DNA from 2 places in the Companilactobacillus metriopterae genome. Region 1 is predicted to be linked to the other one. Evidence: predicted binding sites of a transcription regulator. Region 1 holds the regulator's gene; the other holds the start of a gene.
The links. The regulator Rex, encoded in region 1, represses fermentation and respiration genes when NADH is low (regulators of the CRP and FNR family bind a similar motif). The targets are predictions, from matches to a motif close to TTGTGAANTANTTCACAA.
Positions count from the first base shown of each region.

Region 2: a site for Rex is predicted at 5,337-5,354, ahead of CS873_RS05825 (YagU family protein). Genes of this name have one in related genera too.

Region 1 covers NZ_CP024610.1:1,375,517-1,383,376, forward strand. The annotation lists gene groL (chaperonin GroEL) at 1-383, opposite strand, end outside; gene groES (co-chaperone GroES) at 415-702, opposite strand; gene CS873_RS07035 (CPBP family intramembrane glutamic endopeptidase) at 830-1,447, shown strand; gene manA (mannose-6-phosphate isomerase, class I) at 1,484-2,452, opposite strand; gene CS873_RS07045 (redox-sensing transcriptional repressor Rex) at 2,470-3,114, opposite strand; gene CS873_RS07050 (ABC-F family ATP-binding cassette domain-containing protein) at 3,251-5,161, shown strand; gene tsaD (tRNA (adenosine(37)-N6)-threonylcarbamoyltransferase complex transferase subunit TsaD) at 5,198-6,211, opposite strand; gene rimI (ribosomal protein S18-alanine N-acetyltransferase) at 6,222-6,752, opposite strand; gene tsaB (tRNA (adenosine(37)-N6)-threonylcarbamoyltransferase complex dimerization subunit type 1 TsaB) at 6,736-7,461, opposite strand; gene CS873_RS07070 (folate family ECF transporter S component) at 7,523-7,860, opposite strand, start outside.
Region 2 covers NZ_CP024610.1:1,173,301-1,181,160, forward strand. The annotation lists gene CS873_RS08045 (prepilin peptidase) at 71-247, shown strand; gene CS873_RS05800 (DUF3862 domain-containing protein) at 261-881, shown strand; gene CS873_RS05805 (hypothetical protein) at 1,008-2,696, shown strand; gene CS873_RS08250 (C39 family peptidase) at 2,737-3,087, opposite strand; gene CS873_RS05810 (C39 family peptidase) at 3,074-3,724, opposite strand; gene CS873_RS05815 (hypothetical protein) at 3,852-4,424, opposite strand; tRNA gene CS873_RS05820 (tRNA-Ser) at 4,611-4,700, opposite strand; gene CS873_RS05825 (YagU family protein) at 4,782-5,291, opposite strand; gene CS873_RS05830 (nuclear transport factor 2 family protein) at 5,410-5,793, opposite strand; gene CS873_RS05835 (catalase) at 5,907-7,355, opposite strand; gene CS873_RS05840 (hypothetical protein) at 7,747-7,860, shown strand, end outside.

The DNA.
Region 1 (7,860 bases):
TCAACACCTGCTTTAGTTGCCATTTCGATACCATTACGGATACCTACTGGGTTAGCTCCTGCAGTCACGTTCTTCATACCTTCATTAAGTAATGCTTGGGCAAGAACTGTAGCTGTTGTTGTACCATCACCAGCGATATCATTTGTTTTTGAAGAAACTTCAGCAACTAATTTTGCTCCCATATCTTCAAAGTGATCTTCTAGTTCGATACTTTTTGCAATTGTAACACCATCATTTGTAATTTCAGGTGAACCATATGATTTTTCAATAACAACATTACGACCCTTTGGTCCAATTGTAGTTTTAACAGTATCCGCTAATTTATTAACACCGTCCATCATCTTTGAACGTGCGTCTTCTGAAAATTTAATTTCCTTTGCCATTTCACAAATCCTCTTTTAGTATTAGTATTTTTTATTTTTCAACGATTGCCATAATATCTTTTTCGTGAAGAATTAGGTATTTTTGATCATCAAATGTAACTTCTGATCCTGCATATTTATCGAATAAAACCTTATCTCCATTTTTAACTGTTAAAGCAACTTTTGTTCCGTTATCAGAAACTAGTCCTTCACCAACAGCAATAACTTCGGCAGTTTGAGGTTTTTCTTTTGCGTTATTAGCTAGAACAATACCTCCGACAGTCTTTTCTTCTTCTTGATCGACTGATACAATAACTCTATCTCCAAGTGGTTTTAACAATTTTAATACCTCCAGATTTTATGATATCTTTTTTAGCACTCTCAAGTTCAATGTGCTAATCACAATTTTTATGATATCATTTTACAGATAAGATTCAAGTATAAACAAATAATTTTAGGAGTATTTCATGGATAATTTTAGAAAACAGATACCTATTTTTCTTACATATTTGGGTATTAGTATTATCGCAACTATATTACTCGGATTCAAAATAGTGGGAACTCCTTACTTTATAACAATGACTGTAGTCACAATCATTGCAACTAGCTATATATTAGCCAAATCTAGAACTTTAGATATTACAGAAAGACGATTAAGTCCTACTAGATCTTTCCTTTGGATAATTGCTACTACTTTGGGAATTATAGTTATTCAACTTGTGATATCTGAGATATTAGTTCAATTCTTCAATGTTTCATTATCTGCCAACACACAAGATCTTATAACATATATGAAATTTGCCCCATATTATGTCATATACCCCTTAGTATGTGCACCAATCATGGAAGAAATAATATTCAGAAAACTTATGTTTACTGATTTAAATCAATACATAGGCTTTGGTATGTCTGCAGCACTATCTAGCTTGTTATTTGCCTTTTTACATCAAGATAGTTTCTTCTTAGTATATTTCTTTATTGGACTGTTCTTATGCTTCATATACAGTAGAACAAAGAACATTTACATAAATATGATGGCACATATTTTAATGAACTTAATTGTTATATTGATTAATTTTGCATAATAAAAAAGCGTTGAAACTTTAAATGTTTCAACGCTTTTATTTTTCCCCAGATTCTGAGGCAATGATGTTTAAATTTCCAGATAATTTCCAACTATTAACTGTTGCAGGAACAATTAAGTGTTGTCCCTTTGATAAAGAGTAATCTTTATTATCAATAGTAATTTGACCTTCACCAGACAAAACAGAAATTAAAGTATAGCTTCCAACTTCATGTTTAAAATCATCAGAATTATTTATTTCCCATTTGTATACTGCGAAGTAAGGAGACAATGGTGGCTGTACAAATGTCGTATATTTATTGCCATTTTTTTCAACAGTCTCTATATCCAACTGTGGTCTCTTGTAAGGAACAGTGATTGTATCTTTGGACTGTTCTAAGTGTAGTTCACGCATCTTACCAGTAGTTTTGTCTACTCGGTCATAGTCATAAAGACGATATGTAGTGTCACTACTCTGCTGTGTTTCTAAGACCAATATTCCCTTATTTAAGGCATGAACTGTACCACTAGGAACATAGAAGAAATCACCAGATTTAACTGGAACCTTGGTTAACAAGTGATCCCAGTCACCTGAATCAATCATTTGATCAAGCTCTTCTTTAGTTTTGGCATTATGTCCATAAATTAAATATGAATCTGGTTCGGCATCGATTACATACCAACATTCTGTCTTGCCAAGTTCTCCTTCATGCTTCATAGCATAATCATTATCAGGATGCACTTGTACAGAAAGGCTATCCTCTGCATCTAAAATCTTCGTCAGTAGTGGGAATACACTACCTTTAGGATTTCCAAATAATTCAGGATGGTTAGTCCACAATTGATCTAATTTTTGCCCAGAAAAAGTTCCGTTTTCTACGATAGAAGTTCCATTCTTGTGCCCTGATATTGCCCAGCACTCACCAATATCTCCATCAGGCAAATCATAACCAAAAGATTCAGATAGTTTACGACCACCCCATATTTTTTCATGGAAAACTGGTTTTAAAAATAATGGCTCTGCCATAGTAACTTCCCCTCCTATTATTCGTGGTCTAATGAGCTGTCATGATCTAAGAAATAAATCAATGTTTGTAACTCATTGGCAAGATCCACATAGTGAACTCTTACGTTATTTGGAACATTAACGATAATTGGTGTGAAGTTAAGAATTCCCTTAACACCTGCATCAACTAGCATATTGGCTGTTTTTTGAGCAGCATTTGAAGATACAGTTAGAATACATACATCGATCTGTTGTAATTCCAATTGCTCTTTAATTTCATTCATATTATAAACAGGAACACCACTTTTGACTGTTCCTACAATCTCAGGATCAATGTCAAACGCTGCTGCAATTCGAACGTTGTTTGTTCTTGAGAAGTTATAATTCAAAAGAGCGTTACCCAAATTACCAACACCAACAAGCGCAACATTAGTTCTGCGATCTTGATTTAGTAATTTTTTGAAGAAATCAACTAGTTCATTGACGTCATATCCATATCCTCTTTTTCCAAGAGCCCCTAGATAAGAAAAGTCACGACGAATTGTCGCACTGTCAATCTTGATACCTTCAGCTAGTTCACCAGATGATATCTTCTTAGTTCCTTCATCCTTTAAAAATTGAAAGTATCTGTAGTAAATTGGTAATCTTTTTATTGTTGCATTTGGTACAATATTTTCTGTCATTTCATTCCCACCATGTGCGTATTTTCACTATATTATATACTAATGAATATCGAAGTAAAACGCAATATTAATAAGTAATTTAAAAGATTAATTTTATAAAAAATGTTAAAATTGTGAATAAATAAAGGAGATAATTTTGATACTACTACAAGCAAACAATATAACTAAAAACTTTGGTACTGAAAATTTATTCTCAAATGTTAACTTAGAAGTTCAAGATCATTCTAGAATTGGATTAGTTGGTAGAAATGGCGTTGGTAAATCTACTCTTCTAAAAATAATTTCTCAGGAAGAACCATATACTGATGGAACTATTTCCATAAAAAAGGATACTTCAATTGGCTATTTAGCTCAAGATAGTGGATTAAATTTGGATAATCTAGTATTCGATGAAATGGAACACGTTTTTGATGATTTAAAAATTATGGAGAAAAAACTTCATGAGGTTGAGGCAAAACTCGGAGATACTGATGCTGATAACTATCAAGATATTTTAAATCAATATGACCAAATTCAAAATGATTTCAAAGAAAATAATGGATATGGGTATCAATCTGAAATTCGCAGTGTTCTTAAGGGATTCGGATTTGACGAAGAATACTGGAATGTCAAAATAAGCACTTTGTCTGGTGGAGAAAAGTCACGTCTTGCCATGGTCAAACTATTGCTTGAAAATAACGATATTTTGCTGTTAGATGAGCCTACCAATCATTTGGATATAGATACAGTCGAATGGCTAGAAAACTATCTACGCGGATATAAGGGTGCTCTAGTAATTGTTTCCCACGATCAATATTTCTTAGACAAAGTTACTAATGAAATAGTTGAAATAAATCAACATTCTTCAACCCACTACTCAGGAAATTATTCTTTTTATCTTCAAGAAAAGAAAAAGAATCAAGAAGTTGCTCTTAAGCACTACGAAGAACAACAAGCTGAAATTAAAAAAGAAGAAGAATATATTCAAAAAAATATTGTTCGTGCTTCGACTACAAAAATGGCACAAAGTCGCCGCAAGAAGCTGGAAAAAATGGACAGATTGGAAAAACCTCAGTCTGATCAAGGATCAGCTCACTTCTCTTTTAATATTGATAGAGAAAGCGGTAATGATGTCTTACTTGTTCAAAATGCAGCAATTGGATATGAAGACGATGAAATAATGTCTTATCCTGTAAACATGGATATAAAGCGTGGTGACAGAATTGGTATTATCGGACCAAACGGCGTTGGTAAATCTACCTTCCTAAAATCAATTCTCGGCGAAATCAAATTGCTAGATGGTACGTATAAATTTGGTGCTAATACTCAGATAGGTTACTATGACCAAAATCTTACCAACTTAAATCCTAAAAAAGATGTATTACACGAAATTTGGGACTTACATCCGTTGTTAGATGAACAGGTTATTAGAAATACCTTGGGTGCATTTTTATTCAGTGGTGATGATGTTAATAAACCTATCAGTGGGTTATCTGGTGGAGAAAAAGCTCGTTTAACGCTCACTAAATTATCAATGGAAAACAACAATTTATTGATAATGGATGAGCCCACTAACCACTTGGACATCGATAGTAAGGAAGTTCTTGAAGAAGCATTGAATAATTTTGCCGGAACTATTATTTTCGTATCCCATGATAGATACTTACTTAATACCCTTGCAGATAAAATAATTGAAATCTCAAAATCCGGAGGCACTCTGTATCTTGGAAACTATGACTATTATTTGGAAAAAATTAATAGTGATAAAGAAACTAACGAAGAAGAAAGTGCTCCAAAAGTTAGTATCAAAAAGGAAGAATATCAAAAGTCAAAAGAGGATCAGAAATATATTCGTAAAATAACACGTGAAATTCAAAGTTTAGAAGAACAGATTGAAAAAATTGAAATAAAAAATTCTGAACTTCAGCAAAAAATGACTGAAGATGAAATTGTCAGTTCATATACAAAACTTGGTGAAATTCAAAAAGAAATTGATGAAAATAATCTCGAAAAAGATTCACTTGAAGAAGAGTGGACCGAAAAATCAATGGAATTAGAAAGCATTTAAAAAAAAGGACAGTACACATATTGTGTACTGTCCTTTTTAGAAGTCTAAGCTTGGATCAGAATTCAAATCTAAACCAGCAAAGTCACCTTTTTCGTATTGTATTTGTGCAATAGCACCAATCATAGCAGCGTTATCTCCACACAATCTCAATGGAGGGAATACTAATTCTATATCAAGATTTTTATCTTTGATATCTTTTGCCAATCTATTCCTAAGTCCTTGATTAGCTGCAACCCCACCAGCCACAACTATTTGTTTGACAGGATTTTTTTCAACAGCTCTAAATAATTTATTTGATAAAATATCCAAAACCGCAGATTGAAAACTGGCTGCTAGATCATTTTGATTTAACTCTTCATTTTTTTGTTCAGCATTGTGCACCTTATTTATAAAAGCACTCTTGATGCCACTAAAACTAAAGTCTAAATTATCTTCTTTAACCATTGCTCTGGGGAAATCATAGACGTCATTTCCCTTTGCAGACATTTGATCAACAGTTTTACCTGCTGGGTACTGCAAGCCTAAGACACGACCTATTTTATCGTATGCCTCACCTACTGCGTCATCCCTAGTATCTCCTAGAGTTTCAAACTCACCTGGTGCTTTCACTAAAACAATCTCTGTGTGTCCACCAGATACTAATAATGACATAAATGGGTATTGTAGATCAGTCACAAATTGTGCCGAATAAATATGTCCTGCTAAATGATTAACAGGTATTAGAGGTAAGTTATGTGCAAACGCAATAGTTTTGGCTGCCATAATTCCAATGAGCAATGAGCCAACCAATCCTGGCCCATAAGTAACTGCCACAGCATCTAAATCATCATAGGTTACATCTGCTTCCTCCATTGCCAAATCAATACAATAAGTTATTTGCTCAACATGATGTCTACTTGCAACTTCAGGAACAACTCCACCAAACCTTTGATGACTCTTGATTTGTGTAGCAATTATATTTGACATTATTTCTTTTCCATTTTTAATAACTGCAACACTTGTTTCATCACAGCTACTTTCAAACGCCATAATTATTGTATCTTTTTGCACTTTTTACTCCTTACAAATCTGTAATCATTTCATAAGCATCATGGTTATTTTTCACGTAGTATTTCTCTTGTAATTTACGAACATTAAAAGAGAATGCTTCATATAGTCGAATAGCATCTGTATTTGTTGTATCAACTTCAAGAGACATTTGCTTGTAACCTAGGTTTCTAAAATAATCCATAACTTGATTGATTAATAGATGCCCTATGCCTTGTCTTTGGAAGTCTGGAGAAACAGCTATATTAGTAATATGAACTTCTACATCATTAACTATCGAAACACCAATGAAGCCCACTAATTTCTTACTATGTTCTAATGAAAGATAAAGTGCTTTTTTATTTCTTAATTCCATCTGCACTATTTGAGCAGGCCAAGGTTGATAGTCATAAACTTCTTTTTGTAAGCTCATAAAATCAAGTGTATCGGTTACACGAGATTTACGTAATATCAGTTCATTTTGTTTAACTGTTACCGTTTTTTCAGTAAAATCTAAATTTTTAGTATTATTGGGTACTAATAATTCTCTAAATTTCTTCAACATAAGAAATATTTCCATTTTCTGTATGATTGTCTTTTTGTAACCAATCATATTCGGCTTGTGTAACTCTAAGGTATGTCGGTACGAAAGTATTTACATCAGCAACTGGAGACTCAACTTCTCCTAGTTTTGCTAATTTCACAGCATCTGGCTTTGAATTGGCATAATCGAGGATGTTTGCTTTAGGCATTGCTTCTTTTATAATTTCTAGCAAATTATCACTGACATTGACGAAATCAATTTCTTCTTCACGATATATTTTTAATTTGTCTAATAGATCATATATAGAAACATGTTGGTCTTCAATTAAATTATCCAAACTACCATCTTTTGACTGATATACTCCTGCAAAAACATTATCGTTTCTTGCATCCATAAGTGCCACTGAAATATGGCCTTCTTTGGCATTTGCAGCCAATAACTTCAGACTAGATATTCCTACTAATTCTTTTTCAAGTGTATAAGCCAATGTTTTAGCCACTGTAACTGCAATTCTAAGCCCAGTATACGAACCCGGACCTTGCGCCACAACAACTCGATCAATATCAGACAAATCTAAATCTGTATCATCCAACAATTTTTGTATATTGGGTAATAAATTAATACTGTGCGTCAACTTATCGTCAGTATTTATTTCAGCTAAAGACAGCTGATTTTCTACAATTGCGATTGACGATAATTTATTAGATGTATCAAATGCCAATACTTTCATATGCATCCCTCACATTTCCTAAAAAACATTCTACCACATTATCATGAAACAAAAAAAAGGCCTAACGGCCTATCTTGTTAAATCTTGAATTCTGTACCCAACGCAAAATTATGTATATAAATGCAGTTTGGTAAATCAAACTTAGTGCTTCCTTAGGAAGTCTTGATGCTAATAAAGCTGTAACAGGTGTCTGATACATCATATGAATCCATAATGTATTCATACCCAAATTGATAATTACTACTACCAATAATGTAGTTAAAAATGAATTCAACAATGTTACTTTTCTATTGTGCAACATCAATCCATAAATAACTCCAGCTACTAACGCTGAAAGTGTGAATCCCCAAAAGAATCCTCCCACAGATGGAAACACTGTGTTAGCAATAATATCTGCTA
Region 2 (7,860 bases), 200 kb from region 1:
TATTAATAATTTATTTTGAACAAAGTATTGTTATTATATATACTAAGTCTTAGAAATGGAGCTGAAATTTATGGCAGACAAAGAATTTGATTTGAACAATATTAATCCTTTAGATATATTTGGAGATATTTTTGAAGAGGCATCTATGGACTACATATGTCCCAATTGCCAAGCAAAAATTGCTGCAAAGGACTTAAAAGACAAGTGCCCTAATTGTGGTACTGATATTGAAATAGAAAAAAGATAATAGGAGTATACAAATGCCTCAAGAAAAACCTTTCTATAAAACTGCATGGTTTTGGACTTTAATAGTTGCTATTTTAGTTATTATTGGTTTCTTTACTGGTGTAAAAATTCATAACCAAAAAGAAGCTGACAAACGCGAAGCTGCAGCAAATGCATATAAAGTAACATATTCAGATTACAGTAAAATCAAAGTAGGTCTTACTGATGGAGATAGCGCAGATAAAGTCAAAAAAGATTTAGGTAAAACATCTACAAGTAATGTTTCAAAAGCCACAGGCACTGAGATTGCTACATATTCTTGGAACAAAGTAAAAAACGGTGATGTTGGTTCAAATATTGCGGTTACAATTACTGATGGTCATGCAACAAATAAAACAATCAGTGGTTTAAAGGTTAAACGTGATAAGAAAATAAATCTAAAACAATACAACAGCGTTAAAGTAGGTGCTGGTTATAATGATACTTTAGATAAACTAGGCAAACCAAACTCTTATTTAGTTACCATCAATAAAGATGGCACAACAACAAAGACAATTGGCTACACATCTGGACTTAATGGTGGAGATTCTGCAATGATTCTTCTTACATTTAATGACAATCGTCTTAGTGATAAATCACAACTTTCACTTAAATAATCAAAAGCACATCCTAAGATGTGCTTTTTTATTTTGACAAAATTTATTTTTGATTAGAAAAAGATTAGTATTTTCTAATCTTCTGTTTTACAATTAAAATATTAAACGAGAAAGGTAATTACACATATGGACAAAAGTATTTTAAAATCTGAAGATTTTTATTTAAACCCTGATCGACAAATATCTATAATTGATTTTAATAAAAACTATGTAAATAATATTTTTCAACTAGTTAACAGTAAGGCTTTAAAAAGATTAGTACGCTTGTACCTTGAAAATCAAAAGCACTCTAGTCCTAAACATTTAGAGAATCAAGGGGCTGATATATACATATCTACACTTAAAGCAATATTAGTAGATGATAAACCGAATTATTCTCAGTTTGATGATGATGAAATCTTGCAAAGTATTGAAGATTTTTATTCATTCTATAGAGCATATCTAAGAATTTCTGTAGTAAACTTGCATAACAGTAGCATTGTTTCAAAAGAATTCATTGATATTGACGAAAAATTCAATGAAATTGTTATTCAACTTTATAGAACAATTGAAGAGAAAGTCCAAGGATTTAAAACTAATACTTTCCGACAAGTTAATGCTGGTACAAACGCTAGTATCCTAACTCAATCCATAGAATGGGATACTCCTGCAAAATATAATTCATTAAAATCTATACAGTTTCTGAACACAATGATGCTAAAACCACCCCTAATGATGCATACAAAAAGTAACAAACGTGAAGGAACTTTTACAGCAGTGGATTACAATCCTATTGATCATTTCAATGGTGAACGTGATGAATGGTTCTGCTACCCTGCCCTAATTGGCGAAAGTTTAGCATTTATATACTTCCATCGTGATTATTTTGTGAGTGGGCTTGCTCTAGCTAACCTATTTAAACTTGCTGATACTTCAAAAATAGCAGGACAAAAGCCTGATTTAATTCTATTGTTTGGTATGAAAGAAACTGAAGGTCAAGTTAGTCACTTCCACCATGATACTGAAAACGACATCTGGGTTGGTGAAGTTCCATATAACGACAAAACTACTTATTTTGGTTATATGAAAAAAATGTGTCTGACTTTGCACAACCTACATATGATTTATACTGGCAATTTACCAATACACGGATCAATGGTTCGCATTAGTTTTTCAAACGGTAAACACAAAACAGTCGTCTTCTTTGGTGATTCCGGTGCTGGTAAATCAGAATCCATCGAAGCACTTCAAGAAGTCGCTGACGATAAGATTAACAATATAGAAACAATTTTTGATGATATGGGTAGTTTTTCATTTGATGAAAATGGAAATATCTATGCACAAGGTACCGAAACTGGTGCCTTTGTGAGACTAGATGACTTAAGCAATTCAGTAGCTTTTAATAATATGGATCGAGGTGTTTACCTAAATCCAGAGCTACAAAATGCACGTGTCATAATACCTGCAAATATTCATAAACGTGTTATTGAACATCACAACATCGACATGTGGGTCTATGCAAACAATTACGATAATGAAATTGGATTACATAGATTCGATGATATTAATCAAGCAAAGAATACTTTTGTTTCAGGCAAACGCAAAGCACTTGGAACAACTGATGAAGTTGGTATGACTACTACCTTCTTCTCAAATCCATTTGGTCCTGTACAAGAACCAGAAAAAACACAACCTATTATCGATAAAGTCTTCGACAAATTATTTGAAGACAATATATATGTAGGAGAAATTTACACTCACCTTGGTAATGACAAATCCAAAGATAGTCTAAATGAATCCGCAAAAGAATTATTGAATGAACTTTATAATAATTAAAAAAATCCTAACTGAATCTATATTCAGTTAGGATTTTTTATTAATAACTAATCGCACGATTACTTTGAGTTGCCCAATTTTTTATGAATTCATTTATATCCATTTGTGTTGTTTGATTAGTCCAACAATCATTATAGTAAATATACTGAGTGTCATAACCTGTAATAACTAGCGCATGATATGGCAATCCGTGCAAGGTATTCCATGTAACAACAGGTTTACCTATACTAATTTGGTATTTAATAGCATTTATATCGTAGCCTGTTAAATCTTTAGCAGATCCAGTGTAGTGTTCAACTAAATTCATTAAAGCATTTGGAAAGATTGTAATACCAGTACTATCCCAAGGTTGACCAATATACCCATAATTAGGATCACTACTTCGTGGCATTTCTCGAGCCAACTGCATTTTTATCAACATTAACGCCTGCGTAATTAAGCATCATTGTTATAGCAGTAATTTCACAGCCGTTTGGCAGCTCAGGATTTTGATTAATCAGGGGAACTCCTGTTAGCCAATTATAGGCAGGAACATCAGTAGAGTTAGTTGATACAACAAATTTTTCGGGCAACCAGACATCGTTTCCAACCTCGTACCACCAACCGTCGTTTGCCTTCTGCTTCTCATTAACAATCCAACTTGTTCCAGTTGCAAGATTAGTACCGTTGTATATAGCATTTTCTCCATATCCATTATATGAATGAACCTCTGCTCCGTGTTTATAAACAACAGTGACAATTTCTGAACTTATTGTACTATCGGATTGTGTTTCAGCGGATTCTTGTATCGCTTGTGTATTATTAGATTGTGTGTAAACTGAATTAGTATTTGACAAATCATTATTTGAATTTACATTTACTGATTCAGTATTGTTACTTACTGAATTTTGAATATCATCTGTTTCAGTTTGTTGACTGACAGAAACGTCTGTATCTGTTGTGCTAGCATTAACCTGCTTTACAGATGTTGCTAGTAAGATAGCAGTAAGTGCAACAAATGAATATGATAAAATTCTATTTATTTTCATTAATTTATCTCCATATATTTATAAAATTCGACAATTATAATTTTAAACATTAAATTTGTTTAATCAATAGACGATAACAAAATATTTTATCAATAAAAAAGAGCTGACATCCGTCAACTCTTAAAATTTATTTATTTATAATAGTATTGCCATATAGATGTTCTCCTACTGGAACATACACACCATTAGTTATCTGAACTAAATTTCTATATACTGTTCTATCTGGTTGGCCATATTGATCAATAAATCTAATTACATCTCCTGCTTTCCAAACGGTACCAGCTACTACAGAACTAACTCCACCCAGAATTATCTTATTCTCACTATCAAATACACGATATGAATCCACAACAGATACTAATGCACCATTGGGGCTAGTAAGATCTATATCATCAATGTTTACATATCCATCTGTACATACTCGATAGTATTCAGAAAGATTATTGTTTGAATCTAGAAAGGTAATTATTTTATCTGTATACCATGCTGAATTTGCTGAAACTGCAAAATTTTTAATTAAATTTCCGTTGTGATCATATACAGGAACTATTTTATCTCTTGTATACACAATATTAACATCAGAAGGAAAATTCATATCTTCTGTCACACTGGGGTTAATAGTTGCTGCGGACACACCATTACTTAAAAACAATATGAAGAACATAGATAATGATAATCCTATTAATAAATATTTTTTCATGTATATACTCCCCTAAATAATTTATATATTACATAAATTATTTATTGATAACAACATAGTTATTAACTAATTTTACAAGCTCCTGAATACTGCAGACATCGATTAAAATTTACTTTAAAAGATTATAGAAACTAAAAAATCCAACCTATAAAGGTTAGACTTTTTATTAGAACTTATTTCTTATTAAGGAGAATGTGGGATTCGAACCCACGCGCGATTTGACTCGCCTAACGGTTTTCTAGACCGTCCCCTTCAGCCGGACTTGGGTAATTCTCCATTGCAAAATTTATTATACACAATTAGTTTTAAATTTTACAATTAAAATAAAAAAATACCTGCCATTAGACAGGTATTTTTCTATTTGTAAATTGGATCTGGTTCATGTGTTATTCTACTTCGAATATCTCGTCTGAATATTTCAATTACCCATGCCCACACGATGTGACCTAGTGCTTCTGAGAAATGTTCTTGGAATGGTTGATCCCAGATAGCTGGAACTGTCCCAAATAATGGCATTAGGATTAAGTGGAATGCGATCCAAATAACTAATCCATAGACAGTACCTTGTCCCCAAGTAATTTTCGGAAATTTCTCGGCAAGAATACAATATAGTAATGCAAAAGTTATTGAAAATCCAAAATGCATTATAAAACTTACCCATGGCATTTGTTGTCCTGAATAAGTATACGTTAGATGCGTAAAGTGTGATGGAAATCCAATTTGTTGTGGTAATTCTTGTGGTGTGTTTGTTAAATTTCTAGCAATTGTACGTGGTGTCAATAATACTTCCCAACCAAGTTTTACAATTCCTGAAATGATACCACCTAGAATACCTGCTGTAAAAACAGCGTACCATTTTCTGTTCATAATAAACTTCCTATGTTAATAAATACAAAGATTATTTTACTATAATAGTGAAATAATTATCAATAGAAAATAAAAAGACATCCCTTACATGGGATGTTTTTTATTACTTTTACTACGATTAAAACATTGAATTACCATTCTTTGAGCTTTCTGGAATCGTTTGAAGTACGTCGAAATGTTCGACAATTTTACCATCTTCATCCAATCTAAAAATATCCATTCCTGCCCAATTGGCATCTCCTGGCCAAATTTGTTCACAATGAAGAACTACATAGTTATCTTCAGCAATAACTTTATGAATTATAACTTTTTTGCCAGGATACTCTTTTGCCATTCTTTCAAAGTATTTAATGAATTCTTCCTTGCCATCTCCCACTTCTGGATTATGTTGTATATAAGTATCTCCAACATATAACTCCACAGCTTCACGAGGTTTAGAATCATTGAACATCATTTTATAAAAATTTTGAACATTTTCTTTATTCTTCTCTAGATTTGACATAATCTACCATCCAATATTTAGTAATAACAGTAAGAATCATACATTAGTGCTTTTTAAAAAACTATCAATAAGTTTATAACAAATAAAAAAGCTTCCATTAAGGAAGCTTTTTACTATTTAATATCATCTATATTCATATCTAACGCTTTAGCAACTCTTGTTCCATAGTCAGGATCAGCGTCATAGAATTGTTTGATTTCTAATTTTTTAATTTCATCTGATTCTACTTGTCCTAGATTCATTTGAATTGTTTCAATCAAACGATCTTTTTCTTCATCACTGAACAATCTGTATAAATCTCCAGCTTGCGTATGGTAATCAACATTATGGCTATAGTCTTGACTTCCAGCTTCACCTGAAACTTCAAATGAATGTATATTTGCTTCTGGAACTTCTTTTGGACCATCAAAACCATTTGGTTCATAGTTATCCTCAGAACCTTGATTATCAGATTTCATATAACCATCTCGTTCATAGTTATGAACCGAAACAACAGGTTTATTTGATGGTAAATCTTCAAAATTAACACCCAAACGGTATCTTTGAGTATCTTTATATGAGAACAATCTACCTTGAAGTAATTTATCTGGTGATGGTTCAATTCCAGGAACCATATTTGCTGGAGAAAAGGCAGCTTCTTCGATATCTACAAAGTTGTTAGTAGGATTTTCATCCAAAACAAACTTACCTACTTTTTGAAGAGGATAGTCTTTGTGTGAAACTACCTTTGTTATATCAAAAATATCCCATTTATATTTTAATCCTTCTTCATAAGGGATGACTTGAACATAGACGCTCCATGAAGGGAAATCACCATTTTCAATTGAATCGTATAATTCGTTTTGAAGATAATCTGAATCTCTACCAGCTAACTCACCAGCAAGTTTATTTGAAATGTTGTGAACACCTTGATCTGAGATAAAGTGGTACTTAACCCAGAATTGTTCCCCTTCTTTATTAACCCATTTGAATGTATGAGATCCGTAACCATTCATTGTTCTATATGATGCCGGTAGACCTCTGTCACCCATTAGATATGTTACTTGATGTACTGATTCTGGAGAATGTGACCAGAAGTCCCATTGTCTCTCTTGTGTTCTTTTATTTGATTTAGGATCACGCTTTTGTGAATGAATAAAGTCTGGAAATTTTAAAGGATCATTTACAAAGAATATTGGAGTATTATTACCCACAATATCGTAATTACCTTCTTGAGTATAAAATTTAATTGAAAAACCACGAACATCTCTTGGTGTATCAGGATAACCTTTTTCACCAGCTACTTGAGAAAATCTAACCAAAACTGGTGTTTTTTTATCATTGCCATTGAAAACATCTGCTTTAGTATATTTGCTCATATCATTTTCCAATAAGAAATATCCTTTGGCACCTGCACCCTTAGCATGCACAACTCTTTCTGGAATTCTCTCTCGATCAAAATGAGCAAGTTTTTCTAGTAGATTATAATCTTGAATTAAAACTGGTCCTCTAGCTCCTGCAGTTTGTGAATGTTGATTATCCGCCCAAGGTTGTCCTGTTTCTGTGGTTAATTTTTCTGCCATTCTATTTTCCTCCAATATCAAATTAAGTACTATTCCAATATAGTACTCTCACTGCTATCTGCAATTAATAAGCTCATGATTAGTTAGTAATTATCTGATATACTTAAAGAAATATAAAAATAAGGATTAATGCTATGTGGTTTCTCTTTCTATTTTTTATTTCTGTTTGTCTAACAACCTTTTCTTTTCTTCATACAAACGGAACTTTAGGTGCAAAAGACATGCGAAATACCTTGATATGGGGAACTTTAATGATTATCTTTACCGTTCTTTCTATATACTTTTTATACAAATGGGAAGTACAAGTTTTACAAATTCAACCGATTAAACTAAAGTAACGCCGTCCAAATACTGACGACTCAAAAAGCTGAATTTGAACAGGAGAATTTCAATGTTAAAATTAGCATCGAAATTTTTGATTTTAGGTTTTCTTTTAAAAATTAGTTTCTACGTTGCAATACTTTTTTGGATTAATCCGATAATTTTAGTATTCGTACTTCCAATT